DNA from 3 places in the Streptomyces sp. A01 genome. Region 2 is predicted to be linked to each of the others. Evidence: riboswitches for the same ligand, from Rfam matches in the RefSeq annotation. Region 2 holds a riboswitch; each other region holds the start of a gene.
What was found. Region 2 has a riboswitch for cobalamin ahead of metE (5-methyltetrahydropteroyltriglutamate--homocysteine S-methyltransferase). Riboswitches for the same ligand answer to the same signal wherever they lie in the genome.

Region 1 (4,674 bases), on a different contig from region 2:
GCCCGTCCTCCTCGTCGATCCCGAGGCCGTGCGCGAACGGCAGCACGCCCAGCGTGGGCCGACCCGTCAGCTCACGCAGCATGTCGAGGCCCGGCTCCAGCAGGCTCACATCGCCGCGGAACTTGTTCACGAGATAGCCCGAGATCAGCGCCTGGTCCGCCGCTGAGAGCAGGGCGGTCGTGCCGAAGAAGGAGGCGAAGACGCCGCCGCGGTCGATGTCGCCGACCACCACGACCGGCAGCCGGGCGGCGCGCGCGAGCCCCATGTTGACGATGTCGGTGCGCCGCAGATTGATCTCGGCGGGGCTTCCCGCGCCCTCGCAGATCACCGCGTCGTGCGTACGGCGCAGCTCGGCCAGGCAGTCCGTGACCGTGGACAGCAACGCCTCCCGGCCCCGCGGCCGGACTCCGTCCCGTCCCTGAGCCCGGCCCGGACCCGGTTCCCGGCCGTCCTCCCGCTCGAAGTAGCCGCGCGCGGTGAACTCGCCGACCGCCTTGCCGAGCAGCACCACCTGGCTGGTGCGGTCGCCACCGGGCTTGAGCAGCACCGGGTTCATCAGCGCGGTCGGCTCCACGCGGGCGGCCGCGGCCTGCATGGCCTGCGCCCGCCCGATCTCCGCGCCTTCGCGGGTGACGAAGGAGTTGAGCGACATGTTCTGCGCCTTGAACGGCGCGACCTTGACGCCCTTACGGGCCAGCCAGCGGCAGATGCCCGCGGTGACCACGCTCTTGCCCGCGTCCGAGGTGGTACCGGCGACCAGCAGCCCGCCACCCACGCGCCCAGCGTCACTCATGCGCCCCCCTTGGCCTTGCTCACGCCGGGCCGTTCGCCCTTGGTCCTGCCCTTGGTCTCGTCCTTGCCGTGGTCGGCGCTGGCGCCTCTGGTGCCCCTGCCGTCACCGCCGGCGTCGGTGCCCGCGGTACGGGGCGGCGCCGGAGAAGCCATCGGCTTGGCCGCCAGCAGGCTTCCCGCCAGCGCCAGGCCGAATGCCGCCCGCCGCCACCCGGCGCCGCACCTTCCGGGCTGCCCCGCAAGGGAGGCGGCGAACCCGCGCCGGACCATGCCGTATCCCACGCGCCCGGCGACAGCGGCCGTCAGCGCGAGGGTGCTCACCCGGCGCGAGAGCCGTACCGCCCGTTCGATGTCGGCCGTCTCCACCGGCCGGTTCTCCGCGCCGAGCACCGGCCGGTGCTCCACGCGGCCCGCGTAGGCGAGGATGCCGCCGAGCCGGACACCCAGGGCACCGGCGAAGGCCGCCTCGACCGGACCCGCGTTGGGGCTCGGGTGCTTCGCCGCGTCCCGGCGCGCCACGCGCCACGCCCCGCGCCGGTCGGGCCCGGCGAGCGCCGCCAGCACGGCGGTGAGGCGCGCGCCCGGCCAGCCCGCGACGTCGTCGAGCCGGGCCGAGGCCCAGCCGAACCGCAGGTAGCGGGGCGACTTGTGACCGACCATCGCGTCCAGCGTGTTCACCGCCCGGAAGCCCACCAGTCCGGGCACGCCCCCGACAGCGCCCCACACCAGGGCGCCGACCACGGCGTCCGAGGTGTTCTCGGCGACCGACTCCACGACCGCCCGCGCGATCTGCTGCCCGTCCAGCGCCTGCGGGTCACGCCCGCACAGCCCCGGCAGCGCCGCCCTCGCGGCGGCGAGGTCCCCGGCGGCGAGCGCGGCGCCGATGACGCGCGCCTCGCGACCCAGCGACGTCCCCCCGAGCACGGCCCAGGTGGCGGCGGCGGTCAGCGCCGTATCGGCCAGAGCGGAGCGCCGCACAGTGCGGGACAGCGCGACGGCGGCCAGGGTGACGCCTCCGGCACAGATCGCCGTGTGCAGCGCCCCACGTCCCCGGTCGTCACGCCACAGCCGTCGTTCCACGGCGCCCGCCGCGCGCCCGAAGGCGGCCACCGGGTGCGCGCGGGGCGGGTCGCCCACGGCGAGGTCGCAGAGATAGCCGAGGGCGGCGCCGTACGCGTAGGGAAGAGGCCCGTACGGATCGCGCGCGTACGGAAACTGAGGAGCACGCATCGGGTCAGCTCGCCGTCGCGCCTCGAAGGGGGAGGGGACATGGCGGAGGTGGGGGAACGTGCGCGGCGCAGGGCGTTCTGTGACAGCCGACCATGGCGATGTGTCCTCACTCAGGGTCCGCGCCCTGGCTCGACGTGATCGGCGGCGAGAGTCTCCTGGCTCCCCGGATCGGCGCCGCACCCGGGCCTTCCAGCTCGGGGACCGAGCCGTGACCACACGCTGGGGGAGCGCTCCCCGGTGACAGTGGCGGGACCGCGCCGGATTCACACCGGCTTCCTCTGCTGTCGCCGTTTGGCCCCGGCAGTCCACCACGGCTCACGAAGAGCCGTCAACTTGCGGTTGACCTGCGACGGGGTAGCGCGGGGCGCCCACGCGGGCGGCCGTACCACCGGCTCGCGCCCGGCGTCCGATCGGGGCGCGTACCGCGGTCGCGAGCCCCACGGCGTCGCGAGCCCCACGGCGAGGGCGGTGCGACGGCGGTGGTGCCGCGGTGGCGGTGGGGCGGCGGTGAGGCGGCGGCGGTGGTCGGCGTCCAGGCCCCCTCCGGGCGCGCGTCCGCCTGCCCCGTCCGCCGCTGCCTGGTTCGTCCTCCGGGAGCGGGAAGGGCGTCCGCGGGAACGGGGAAGCCCGCCGCCCCGGGCGCGCTGTGCGGGCGCGTCGCGGGCGGCGGGCCAGAGGTTTCCGTGCCGAGAGGGCCGAAGGGGCCGAAGGGGCCGAAGGGGCGCGGGCTAGGCGACGATCAGGTAGATCCCGTACGAGACCACAGCCGCGCACAGCGCGAAGCACGCGTACGCGCCGGAGCGCGCCAGCCCGCTGGGGCTGGTGGTGGCGACCGCCGTGCCGTCCTGCTGGCGGGTCGGCTTGTGCGAGGTGCCGACGATGCCGAGCGTGAAGACGCCCACCATGGCGACGGTCACCACGAGGCTGACACCGAAGACCTCACCGAGTGCTGCCCAGTCGATGCTCATGGCGATGTTTCCTTGCTTCCTTGGGGTGTGGCGCTACGGGGGCCGCGCACCGTACGGGCCGCGCGGAGGTCCGGGCGCCGATGGAAGCGGCGCCCGGACGAGAGGTCAGACGGAGGCCCGTGCCGGGGCCGGGGCGGGGGCGGGTACCGAAGCGGCGGGCTCGGGCTCGGGCACGGTGGCCGACTCCGCTGCCGACGGCGCGCCGGACTCCTGCTCGGAGGCGGACCGCTGGGCGATGGGCCCGGCGGGCGGCGGTGCGACGCTCTGCAGGGCGGCGGTGACCACGCCCACCGGCTCGGCGGCGTCCTTCGTGCCGTCCGCGGCCTCGGCGGCCGCTGCGGCCGGGACGCCACCGACGATCTCGGCCTCGTTGACGTTGGTGTGGTCCACGGGCTTGCGGCGGGAAGCGGCCCAGATGGCGCCGCAGGCGAGGAGGGCCAGCACGGCGACCGTGGCCACGCCCCAGTCGCCACGTTCGGCGAGCAGCGCGGCAGCACCGGCGACCAGCCCGGCCGCGGGCAGCGTCAGGCCCCAGGCGAGCACCATCCGCCCGGCGGTGGACCAGCGCACCACGCCGCCCTTGCGGCCGAGACCCGAGCCCATCACGGAGCCGGAGCAGACCTGGGTGGTGGAGAGTGCGAAACCGATGTGCGAGGAGGCCAGGATCACGGTCGCGGCGCCGGTCTGGGCGGCGAAGCCCTGCGGCGGCTGGATGTCGGTGAGGCCCTTGCCCATGGTGCGGATGATGCGCCAGCCGCCGAGATAGGTGCCGAGCGCGATGGCGATACCGGCCGAGACGATGACCCACAGCGGCGGGTCGGAGGCGGGTGCGACGACGCCGCCGGTGACCAGGGCCAGGGTGATGACGCCCATCGTCTTCTGCGCGTCGTTGGTGCCGTGCGCGAGGGAGACCAGGGCGGCCGAGGCGATCTGCCCGGCGCGGTAGCCCTTGGCGGTGTCCTGGGAGTCGCGGTTGCGGGCGAGCCGGTACGTGAGCCGGGTCGCGGCCAGGGCGGCGATGCCCGCCACCAGCGGTGCGGCCACCGCGGGGATGAGGACCTTCATGACGACCGCGTCGCCGTTGACGCCGTCCATGCCGACGGAGACCACTGTCGCGCCGATCAGACCGCCGAAGAGGGCGTGGGAGGAACTGGACGGGAGCCCGGCCAGCCACGTCAGGAGATTCCAGACGATGGCTCCGACGAGGCCCGCGAAGATCACTTCAGGTTGGATACCGGAGTTCTCATCGATGATTCCTCCGGAAATGGTCTTGGCGACCTCCACGGACAAGAACGCGCCCACCAGATTGAGCACCGCCGACATGGCCACTGCGGTCTTGGGCCGCAGCGCCCCGGTGGAAATGGTGGTGGCCATGGCATTGGCCGTGTCGTGGAAGCCGTTCGTGAAATCGAACACCAAGGCCGTGACGATCACGATCCCGATGAGAAGCGTGATGTGTTCCATTCACCCAGGCAATCAGTTCGGGGGGTAGTGACCCGGCGACCGTAGGTAGGTCGAGTGAACGGAAGGTGAACTAGGGCAGACGTCACGGTGACGCACCTGAAGTGGCCCATTGAGACCGTTTCCGGAAGCGCGTACGTGGGGCGTCCTCAGCCCCCAGCGAGCCTTCTGAGACCCGACATTGAGCCGTTGAACACGTTCTGGTCACCCGGCAGCGGGCCCT
Region 2 (4,674 bases):
ACGGATCTTCCGCCCGGTCCGTTGAGGAGGTTGCGGGGATGCCCGGATCTGCGAAGGCGATGGCGGTATTCACGGTGGGCGGGCTGGTGACGGTCACCGCTTACACCGTGGCGTTGGGCAGCAACGGCTGGCTGTGGTTCGGCTGGGTCGTGCTCGGGCTGCTGACGGTGGGTGTGGTGGCCGCACGGGGCACCTGAGGAGAAGAGCGAGTCCGGCAGGGGCCCAGCCGCCCGCTCGGACCGGGTGCCGCGCCCGCTCAGAACCGCCCGCTGGGAGGCGCCCGCTCAGAACCGGAACAGGGGCCCGGTCGCCGACCCCATCCGGCACGCGTTGGCGTAGGTCCTTTGCCAGGCGACCGGGGCACCCCGCCAGGTGCCGGCGGCGTTGACGGTGACCGGGTCGTACTGCTGCGGGCACACGAGCGGGTCGGCGGTCAGCCGGCCCGGATCGCCCCCGGCCCGGACGAGCGCGGCGCACGCGGCGTCGGCGTCCCGGTGCGGGCCGCCCGTCGGCTCGCAGAGCAGCCGCACGCCCCTGACCCAGGCACCCTCCTGCCCTGAAACGGTCAGGAAGAGATCGCTCAGCGGCTTCTGATCGGCCTGCGCCGGGGCGCCGCCGAGGGCGGCGAGGGCGGTCATGGTCGCCGCGGCGACGGTGGCCGCGGTGCGGGCGAGACGGTGCACGGGATCTCCCGGGGGCTTGCTGACCGACAGGCCAGCGGCGGAGGTGCGGGTCCGCCTGGTCAGGTCCTGACCGCGGCGACGGCCGCGCCGCACCCGCGCGGCCGCGAGGGCCAGCGCACCCCGGCACCGCCCCGCGCGACAAGCCGCCACACCGGAGCGCCACTCGTACGGCCCGCGCGGACCACGCCGCCGCCACCCGACCGGAGCACGCCGCGTCGGCACCGCAGCGGGCGACTGGGGCCAGGATCGGCCGTATCCTTATTGCGAAGAACTCGCAATAACCAGGTATGGGCAAAAGGAGCGGTGCCGTGGGCTCTCCGGTGGTGCTGGGCATCGAGTCGTCATGCGACGAGACGGGCGCCGGTCTGGTCCGCGACGGGCGGCTGCTGGGCCACGCGCTCGCGTCGAGCATGGCCGAGCACGCGCGCTACGGCGGCGTGGTGCCCGAGATCGCCGCCCGCGCCCATGTGCACGCCCTGGCGCCCGTCGTACGCCAGGCGCTGGCGCGTGCCGAGCTGACCATGTCCGACGTCTCCGCCGTCGCCGTGACCACCGGGCCCGGGCTGTCCGGCGCGCTCCAGGTCGGGCTGGCCGGTGCGAAAGGGCTGGCGTACGCGCTGGACGTGCCGCTGTACGGGGTGCACCACCTGGCCGGGCATGTCGCCGCCGACACCCTGGAGCACGGCCCGCTGCCCGACCCGTGCGTGGTGCTGATCGTCTCCGGCGGCCACACCTCGCTCCTCCTCGTACGCGACCTGGCGCGCGACCCCATCACGCACCTCGGCGACACCCTCGACGACGCCGCCGGTGAGTGCTTCGACAAGGTGGCGCGCGTCTTCGGGCTGCCCTATCCGGGCGGGCCCGCGATCGACCGGGCGGCCCGCACGGGGGACCCGCGCGCCGTCCCGCTCCCCCGCCCGCTGACCGGACGGCGGGAGGCCCCGTACGCCTTCTCCTTCTCCGGGCTGAAGACGGCAGCGGCACGCTGGGCCGAGCAGCACCGCGCCAGTGGCCTGGAGCTGCCGGTGGCCGACGGCGCCGCCTCGCTCCAGGAGGCCATCGCCGACGTCCTGACCCGCAAGGCGGTCGCCGCGTGCGCCGAGCACGGGGTGCGCACCCTTGTCGTGGTCGGCGGCGTGGCCGCCAACTCCCGGGTGCGGGCGCTGGCCGAGGAGCGCTGCGCCGCGGCCGGGGTCACGCTGCGCGTGCCGCCGCTGAACTTGTGCACCGACAACGGCGCGATGATCGCCGCGGTCGGCGATCTGCTGGTCCGCGCGGGCGCCGCCCCCGCGCCGCTGGAGATGTCCATCGACCCGTCGGCGCCCCTGGAGTACGCGGCGCTGCACCCGGTCAGCCGGGCAGCAGCCGTGCGGGCCGCCTGACGACCGGACGCCGCCGGGGTTGAGGGGCCCTGACGGCCGCGCGGCGGGCGCGGAGCGGTGACGACTGGCGCTCCGCGCCCGCCCGCGTGCGTCCCGGCCCCCGGACCTCGCCGCTTCGCACGGTGTCTCACGTCATAGTCCGGCATGCGGGCAGTGCTGTTCGCGGAGCGAGCCGAGCGCCTAGGGTGACTGGTGCAGCTGGTTCGCCCTGTCCGCCAGGCAGGCGCGTCGCAAGAGGGAACCCGGTGGGAATCCGGGACTGCCCCGCAGCGGTGAGTGGGAACGACCGCCGTCACACGCACTGGGCCCCGGCCGGGGTCTGGGAAGCGACGGCCAGTAGGAACCTCGTGTTTCACGAGAGACGCCCGCGAGTCCGAAGACCTGCCACTGCCCGCACGCCTCCCGTGTGCGGAGAACTCGGTGACCTCGTGGGCGGGTCGGCGTACGCACCAGGCGGGCACCCGCGGCACAGCGGGATTCTCCGCCCGGTCCGCCATCCCTTCGCGCCTTCGAACCCCCGGGTCATACGGAGACATACTCGCGAAGGAGAGTTCTGTTGACCGTCACCAAGACCACAGCAGCGGCGACACAGGCCACCGTGCACGGCTACCCCCGCCAGGGCCGGAACCGGGAACTGAAGAAGGCCATCGAGGGCTACTGGAAGGGCCGCGTCAGCGCCGCCGAACTCCAGCGGACCGCCTCGGCACTGCGGGCCGAGAGCTGGCGCCAGCTCACCGACGCCGGTATCGACGAGGTCCCCAGCGGCGACTTCTCGGCGTACGACCACGTCCTGGACACCAGCGTGATGGTCGGCGCGATCCCCGCCCGGCACCGCGCCGCCGTCGAAAAGGACGCGCTCGACGGCTACTTCGCCATGGCGCGCGGCACCCAGGAGGTCGCGCCGCTGGAAATGACCAAGTGGTTCGACACCAACTACCACTACCTCGTGCCCGAGCTCGGCCCCGACACCGCCTTCACCGCCGACTCGGCGAAGCAGGTCTCCGAGCTGAAGGAGGCCATCGCTCTCGGCCACTGCGCGCGCCCTGTGCTGGTCGGCCCCGTCACCTACCTCCTGCTGGCGAAGCCCGCCCCCGGTGTGGACCCCGGCTTCGAGCCGCTGACCCTCCTCGACCGGCTGCTGCCCGTGTACGCGGAGGTGCTCGCCGATCTGCGGGCCGCGGGCGCTCGGTGGACGCAGCTCGACGAGCCCGCGCTCGTCCAGGACCGGACGCCCGCGGAACTGAACGCCGCGGCCCGCGCCTACCGTGAGCTGGGCGGGCTCGCCGACCGGCCCAAGCTGCTGGTCGCCTCGTACTTCGACCGGCTCGGCGAGGCCCTGCCCGTGCTGGCCAAGGCGCCCATCGACGGGCTGGCGCTCGACTTCACGGGCGCGGCCGCCGCCAATCTCGACGACCTCGCCCGGGTCGGCGGGCTCCCCGGCAAGCGCCTGGTCGCGGGGGTCGTCAACGGCCGCAACGTGTGGATCAACGACTACGAGAAGTCCCTGGCCACCCTTGGCACCCTCCTCGGACTGGCCGACCGGGTCGACGTGGCGTCCTCCTGCTCGCTGCTGCACGTACCGCTGGACGCGGCGGCCGAGCGGGACATCGACCCGCAGGTCGGCCGCTGGCTCGCCTTCGCCCTCCAGAAGAGCGGCGAGATCGTCACGCTGGCCCGCGCCCTGGTGCGGGGCACCGGCTCCATCTCCGCCGAACTCGCCGCCAACCGCGCCGACCTGGCCTCCCGCGCGGGCTCCGCGCTCACCCGCGACCCGGCGGTGCGGGCCCGCGCCGCCGCCGTCACCGACGCCGACGTGCGCCGCTCCCAGCCCTACCCGGTGCGGGCCGCCGCCCAGCACGCCCACCTCGGGCTGCCGCTGCTGCCGACGACCACCATCGGCTCGTTCCCGCAGACCACCGAGCTGCGCACCGCCCGCGCCGGACTGCGGGCCGGACGCATCGACAGGGCGGCGTACGAGGAACGCATCGAGGCCGAGATCCGCGACGTCCTCTCCTTCCAGGAGAAGGCGGGCCTTGACGTGCTGGTGCACGGCGAACCCGAACGCAACGACATGGTCCAGTACTTCGCCGAGCAGCTGACCGGCTACCTCGCGACCCAGCACGGCTGGGTCCAGTCCTACGGCACCCGGTACGTCCGGCCGCCGATCCTCGCCGGTGACATCTCCCGCCCCGAGCCCATGACGGTGCGCTGGACCTCCTACGCCCAGTCACTCACCGACCGCCCGGTCAAGGGCATGCTGACCGGCCCGGTCACCATGCTCGCCTGGTCCTTCGTACGGGACGACCAGCCGCTCGGCGACACCGCCCGCCAGGTGGCGCTGGCCCTGCGCGATGAGGTGAACGACCTGGAGGCGGCGGGCAGTTCGGTGATCCAGGTGGATGAGCCCGCCCTGCGCGAGACACTGCCGCTGCGCCGTGACGGGCACGCCGAGTATCTGGCCTGGGCGACCGAGTCGTTCCGCCTGAGCACCAGTGGAGTGCGGCCGGACACCCAGATCCATACGCACATGTGCTACGCCGAGTTCGGCGACATCCTGGCCGCCATCGACGACCTGGACGCCGATGTCATCAGCCTGGAGGCCGCGCGCT
Region 3 (4,674 bases), on a different contig from region 2:
CGTGCCCGCGGCCTGGAGACGGCCGAGGACGTCGAGCAGCCGCTCCTGACCATGCGGGTCGAGCCCCGCCGTGGGCTCATCGAGGATCAGCACCCGGGGGCGCATCGCGACCGCCCCCGCTATCGCCGCGCGCTTGCGCTGCCCGTACGAGAGCAGGTGGGTCGGGCGGTCCTCAAGCGCCGCGATGTCGAGCGCGTCCAGCGCCTCCCGTACACGGCCGCGCACCTCCTCCTCGGACAGCCCCAGATTCATCGGGCCGAACGACACGTCCTGCGCGACCGAGGCGGCGAAGAGCTGGTCGTCCGGGTCCTGCACGACGAGCTGCACCGTGGTGCGCAGCCGCGTCAGGCCCTTGCGGTCATAGCGGACGGGCTCGCCCTCCAGCAGCAGTTGGCCGTCCGCGCACCGCAGGCCGCCGTTGAGGAGCCGCAGCATGGTCGTCTTGCCGCCGCCGTTGCGGCCGAGCAGCGCCACGGCCCGCCCCTCGCGCACGGCGAAGCTCACCCCGCTCAGCACGGGCGGACCGTCCTCGTAGGCGTACTCAGCCCGTACGAGTTCGATGACGGGCCGCTGCGAGGTCATGGGAGGAACCTTTCGGTGACGAGGGTGAGGCCGGTGAGGGCCGCCAGCAGTGCGGCGGTCGCCCCCAGGAAGGAACGCGAGATCTTCGCCTCGGGGACCAGCACCCGCAGCGTGCCGTCGTACCCCCGCCCGGCGAGGCCCGACTGGAGGCGGGCGGCGCGGTCGAAGGCACGGACGAACGCGGTCGCCCCCAGCCCCGCCAGCGACCGCCACTGGGCGCTGGTGGTGGTGAGGCCCAGCCGGGCCGCCTGCGCCTGCCGGATCTGCGCCATCGAGTCCAGCAGCAGGAAACTCATCCGGTACGTCACGAGCGCGACGTCGACCACGGCGGGCGGCACGCCCGCCCGGACCAGCCGGGGGAGCACATCGGAGACGGGCGTCGTGAACGCGAACAGCAGCAGGCCGAGCGAGGCCGCCGAGGTGCGCGCCAGCAGCTGCCCCGCGAGGACCGGCCCGTTCGGTGCGAGCGCGACCAGACCGTCAGGACCGCCCACCTCGAACAGCAGCGGGACCGCGCCGGTCACACAGAAGCCGAGCGGGATGCGCCAGGCCCGCCACAGCTGCCGCGGTACGACCCGGGCCGGGCCGATGAGCACGGTCAGTGTCACCGCGGCGATCAGCGGGGCGCCCGGCCACGGGGGCAGTGAGATCGCCAGGACGGTCAGCCCCAGGCCCAGGCATGCCTTGTCCAGGGGGTGGCGGCGGCGCCAGTGGCTGCTGTGCGCCGCCGCGTCGATGGGGAGCATCGGCGGCTACGACCGGGGTGAGCCGGGAGTGCCGCTCACTGGCGCGCCCGCGTCCGCGTCCGCCCCTGTGTCCGTGTCCGCGGTCGTGCCTGGGCGTTCGTCCGTGGGCTCGGCTTCGCCGGACGTGGCGGCCGTCCCCTCCGCCGTACCTGCGGCCGCCGCGCGGGCCTCCCCTTGGCGGCGCCCCTTGCGCAGCCCGAAGTAGTACGCGAGGACGCCCGCGCCGAGCGCCGCCTGGAGGGCGAACAATGCCGACTCGATCTCGCCCGACGGCGGTTCGTACAGGGGTGAGAACCACGGGTCGTAGTCCGGTTCGTTCTCGATGATCGCCGTCTCGGCCTGCGCGTCGGCGCCGGTGAACGGCTCCTCCTTGTCGTCCCCGAGACCGAGCACGAGCGGCATCACGGCCAGTGCGGCCACGATCAGCAGCAGCAGAGCGTTGATCTTCGTGTCGCGCTTCATCCCGCCACCGCCTTCTCGTCGCGGCCCTTGCGGCCGGGCAGCAGCACGCCGAGCCGGGTCAGCTCGCCCTTGCTCGACTGGGTCAGGAGGCGCATCACCAGCACGGTGAGCAGGCCCTCGCTGACCGCCAGCGGGATCTGGGTCACGGCGAAGATGCCGCCGAACTTGGCGAGCGCGCCCAGGAAGCCGCTGCTCGGGTCCGGGAAGGCCAGCGCCAGCTGCACGCTGGTCACGCAGTAGGTGCTGAGGTCGGCGGCGAAGGCCCCGAAGAACACGCAGACCATCAGGGGCGCGCCGAACCGGCGCAGCAGCCAGTACAGCCCGTAGCCGGTCCACGGCCCGACGATGGCCATCGAGAAGGCGTTGGCGCCCAGGGTGGTGAGGCCGCCGTGCGCCAGCAGCAACGCCTGGAACAGCAGCGTGATGGTGCCGAGCACCGCCATGACCGGCGGTCTGAACAAGATCGCTCCGAGTCCCGTTCCCGTGGGATGGGAGCAGCTCCCCGTCACTGAGGGGATCTTGAGCGCGGAGAGGACGAACGTGAAGGCTCCGGCCGCACCGAGCAGCAGGGTGCTCTCGGGGTGCGCCTTGACCTCGCGGGTGAGTGCCCGGACACCGTGGGCGACGAACGGAGCTGACGCGACGCCCCAGGCGACCGCGTGCAACGGGGGCAGATACCCCTCGGCGATGTGCATGACGTAAGAGACCTCTCCAGCACCTCGTGGATGGACGACGCGCCTTGGCCGGTCTCCTGGCTTACGGGTCATGCCGTCAAGCTCCGCCTTCCCAGATCGCCGTCTTGTTGGCGATCCAGTGGCTCCCGAGGGATGGAACTGGACTTCCCGATCACAGTGGCGAGGGCCGCACCGGTTCTTCACCGGTTTCCCGTGCACCAAGGCCCTGAGACAGTAGCGGCCGCCCCAGCCTGCGACAACCCGCGCACGCGCGTTCATCGCGTTCCCCTCCGCACCTCAGGGCGCCGTCGGTCGGCCTCATGTCCAGGGCCTGGAGGGTTTATCCACCCCGCTCGTGTGGCACCCGACGCCGACAGCCACAGGACGGCCCGGCGGCGGGCGCTCGCACGCCATCGTCGGCCGGGACCCGTGGGGGACACGGACCACCGGGGGGTGCGAGACGCGGGGAAGCCGGTGAACGCGGAACCGCCAGGGAGTGAGGGCACATGGAGATCGGTTACAAACTGGCCGCCGAGGCGTTCGGCCCGGCGGAGCTGGTCCGGCAGGCACAGCGAGCGGAGGACGCCGGCTTCGACTTCGTCGAGGTCAGTGATCACTATCACCCCTGGCTGGACAACCAGGGCCACTCGCCGTTCGTGTGGACCGTCCTCGGCGCCATCGCGGAGCGCACCGAGCGCATCGGCCTCGCGACCGGCGTGACGTGTCCGACCGTCCGGTACCACCCGGCGATCATCGCGCAGGCGGCGGCGACGCTCGCGCTGGTCTCGGAGGGCCGGTTCACGCTCGGCATCGGCTCCGGTGAGCGGCTCAACGAGCACGTCGTCGGGCGCGAGTTCCCCGGGGTGGGCACCCGCCACGCGATGCTGCGTGAGGCACTGGAGATCATTCGCCTGCTGTGGCGCGGCGGATACCGCTCGTACGACGGCAAGTATCTGCGACTGGAGGACGCCCGGGTCTTCGACCTGCCCGAGGAGGCCCCACCGATCGCTGTGGCCGCCAGCGGCCCGCCGTCCGCGCGCATCGCCGCCGAACTCGGCGACGGCCTGTTCGCCACCGAGGACAAACCGGAGATCGTCGAGCGCTACCGCGCGGCGGGCGGCACCGGGCCGGGCTACGCCGAGGTCCCGATGGCGTGGGCGGCTGACGAGCACACGGCGGCGAAGGCCGCCCTGGACACCTCACGGTGGGCCCTCACCGGCTGGAAGGTCATGAGCGAACTCCCCAACCCGGTCAACTTCGACGCCGCGACCACCACGGTGACCCAGGACGACATCATGGAGAAGTTCGCCTGCGGCCCCGACCCCGCCCGGTACGTGGACACGGCGCGCGGTTTCGCGGACGCCGGGTTCGACCACCTGGTGATGCAGAACGCGGGCCCCGACCCCGACGGCTTCATCGACTTCTACGCGAGGGAACTCGACGGCCCGATGCGCCGGCTCACGGCGCGCGCCGTGGCCTGACCTGGCCGGCCATCGATACGGCGGCGCACAGCAGCCACTGGCGCCGCCGCCAGGAGCACTTGGACCCGCCAGGAGCACTTGGACCCGCCAGGAGCACCTGGACCCGCCAGGATCAGAGATAACGCCCGCCGGACCGGCTCAGGAGGTGGGCTGCGGGGCGAGCGTCAACAGCACCCGGTCGCTGACAGGGCGGTAACCGAGCCGCTGGTACAGCGCGTTGGTCGCGGTGTTGGCGAGGTTGGCGAACAGCAGCACCGTCCGCTCTCCCGCGTCCACGGCGGCCTTGCTCACGGCTGCCGTCACGGCCGCCGCGTACCCGCGACGCCGCTGGTCCGGCGGCGTGTAGACGCCGGCGACGCGCACCATCCCCGCGCTGCTGCGTGTCACCCCCGCCATCGCCACGGGCGTCGTGCCCACCTCCCAGAGCGTGCAGCCGCCGTGGCTGAGCCGTTCCTCCAAGGCCCGTGACGCGTCCGCGGGGTCCTCACCGATGTCCACGAGGTACGCCTCGAACCAGTCGAGCAGCAGGGCACGGTCACCGTCCTCGGCGACCCGCGCGCGGCCCGGCGGAGCGGGCCGCGGCGGAACCAGTTCCCCCAGCCGGTACAGCCGATGGCGCCCCGCGACCTCCGGCCGCGAGCCGTGCCTGCGCGACCACGCGTCCGCGATGGCCTCACCCGTCACCTGCTCCCCGCCGAAGCCCACGACCGTACGGGGCCCCGCCGCCAG

Region 1: linked by a shared signal. The riboswitch ahead of AC5P1B_RS24445 (cobalamin biosynthesis protein) and the one ahead of metE (5-methyltetrahydropteroyltriglutamate--homocysteine S-methyltransferase) in region 2 are both predicted to bind cobalamin.
Region 3: linked by a shared signal. The riboswitch ahead of AC5P1B_RS20090 (energy-coupling factor ABC transporter permease) and the one ahead of metE (5-methyltetrahydropteroyltriglutamate--homocysteine S-methyltransferase) in region 2 are both predicted to bind cobalamin.

Annotation. Positions count from the first base shown of each region.
Region 1 covers NZ_JBWLKN010000019.1:81,071-85,744, forward strand. The annotation lists gene AC5P1B_RS24440 (cobyric acid synthase) at 1-793, opposite strand, end outside; partial or broken gene AC5P1B_RS24445 (cobalamin biosynthesis protein) at 1,051-2,022, opposite strand; cobalamin riboswitch at 2,152-2,347, opposite strand; gene AC5P1B_RS24450 (hypothetical protein) at 2,751-2,990, opposite strand; gene AC5P1B_RS24455 (inorganic phosphate transporter) at 3,096-4,454, opposite strand; gene AC5P1B_RS24460 (lysozyme) at 4,601-4,674, opposite strand, start outside.
Region 2 covers NZ_JBWLKN010000001.1:446,180-450,853, reverse strand. The annotation lists gene AC5P1B_RS01815 (hypothetical protein) at 39-197, shown strand; gene AC5P1B_RS01810 (SSI family serine proteinase inhibitor) at 285-683, opposite strand; gene tsaD (tRNA (adenosine(37)-N6)-threonylcarbamoyltransferase complex transferase subunit TsaD) at 971-2,065, shown strand; cobalamin riboswitch at 2,247-2,468, shown strand; gene metE (5-methyltetrahydropteroyltriglutamate--homocysteine S-methyltransferase) at 2,622-4,674, shown strand, end outside.
Region 3 covers NZ_JBWLKN010000014.1:54,651-59,324, reverse strand. The annotation lists gene AC5P1B_RS20105 (energy-coupling factor ABC transporter ATP-binding protein) at 1-582, opposite strand, end outside; gene cbiQ (cobalt ECF transporter T component CbiQ) at 579-1,328, opposite strand; gene AC5P1B_RS20095 (energy-coupling factor ABC transporter substrate-binding protein) at 1,335-1,790, opposite strand; gene AC5P1B_RS20090 (energy-coupling factor ABC transporter permease) at 1,787-2,485, opposite strand; cobalamin riboswitch at 2,515-2,702, opposite strand; gene AC5P1B_RS20085 (TIGR03557 family F420-dependent LLM class oxidoreductase) at 2,971-3,945, shown strand; gene AC5P1B_RS20080 (GNAT family N-acetyltransferase) at 4,084-4,674, opposite strand, start outside.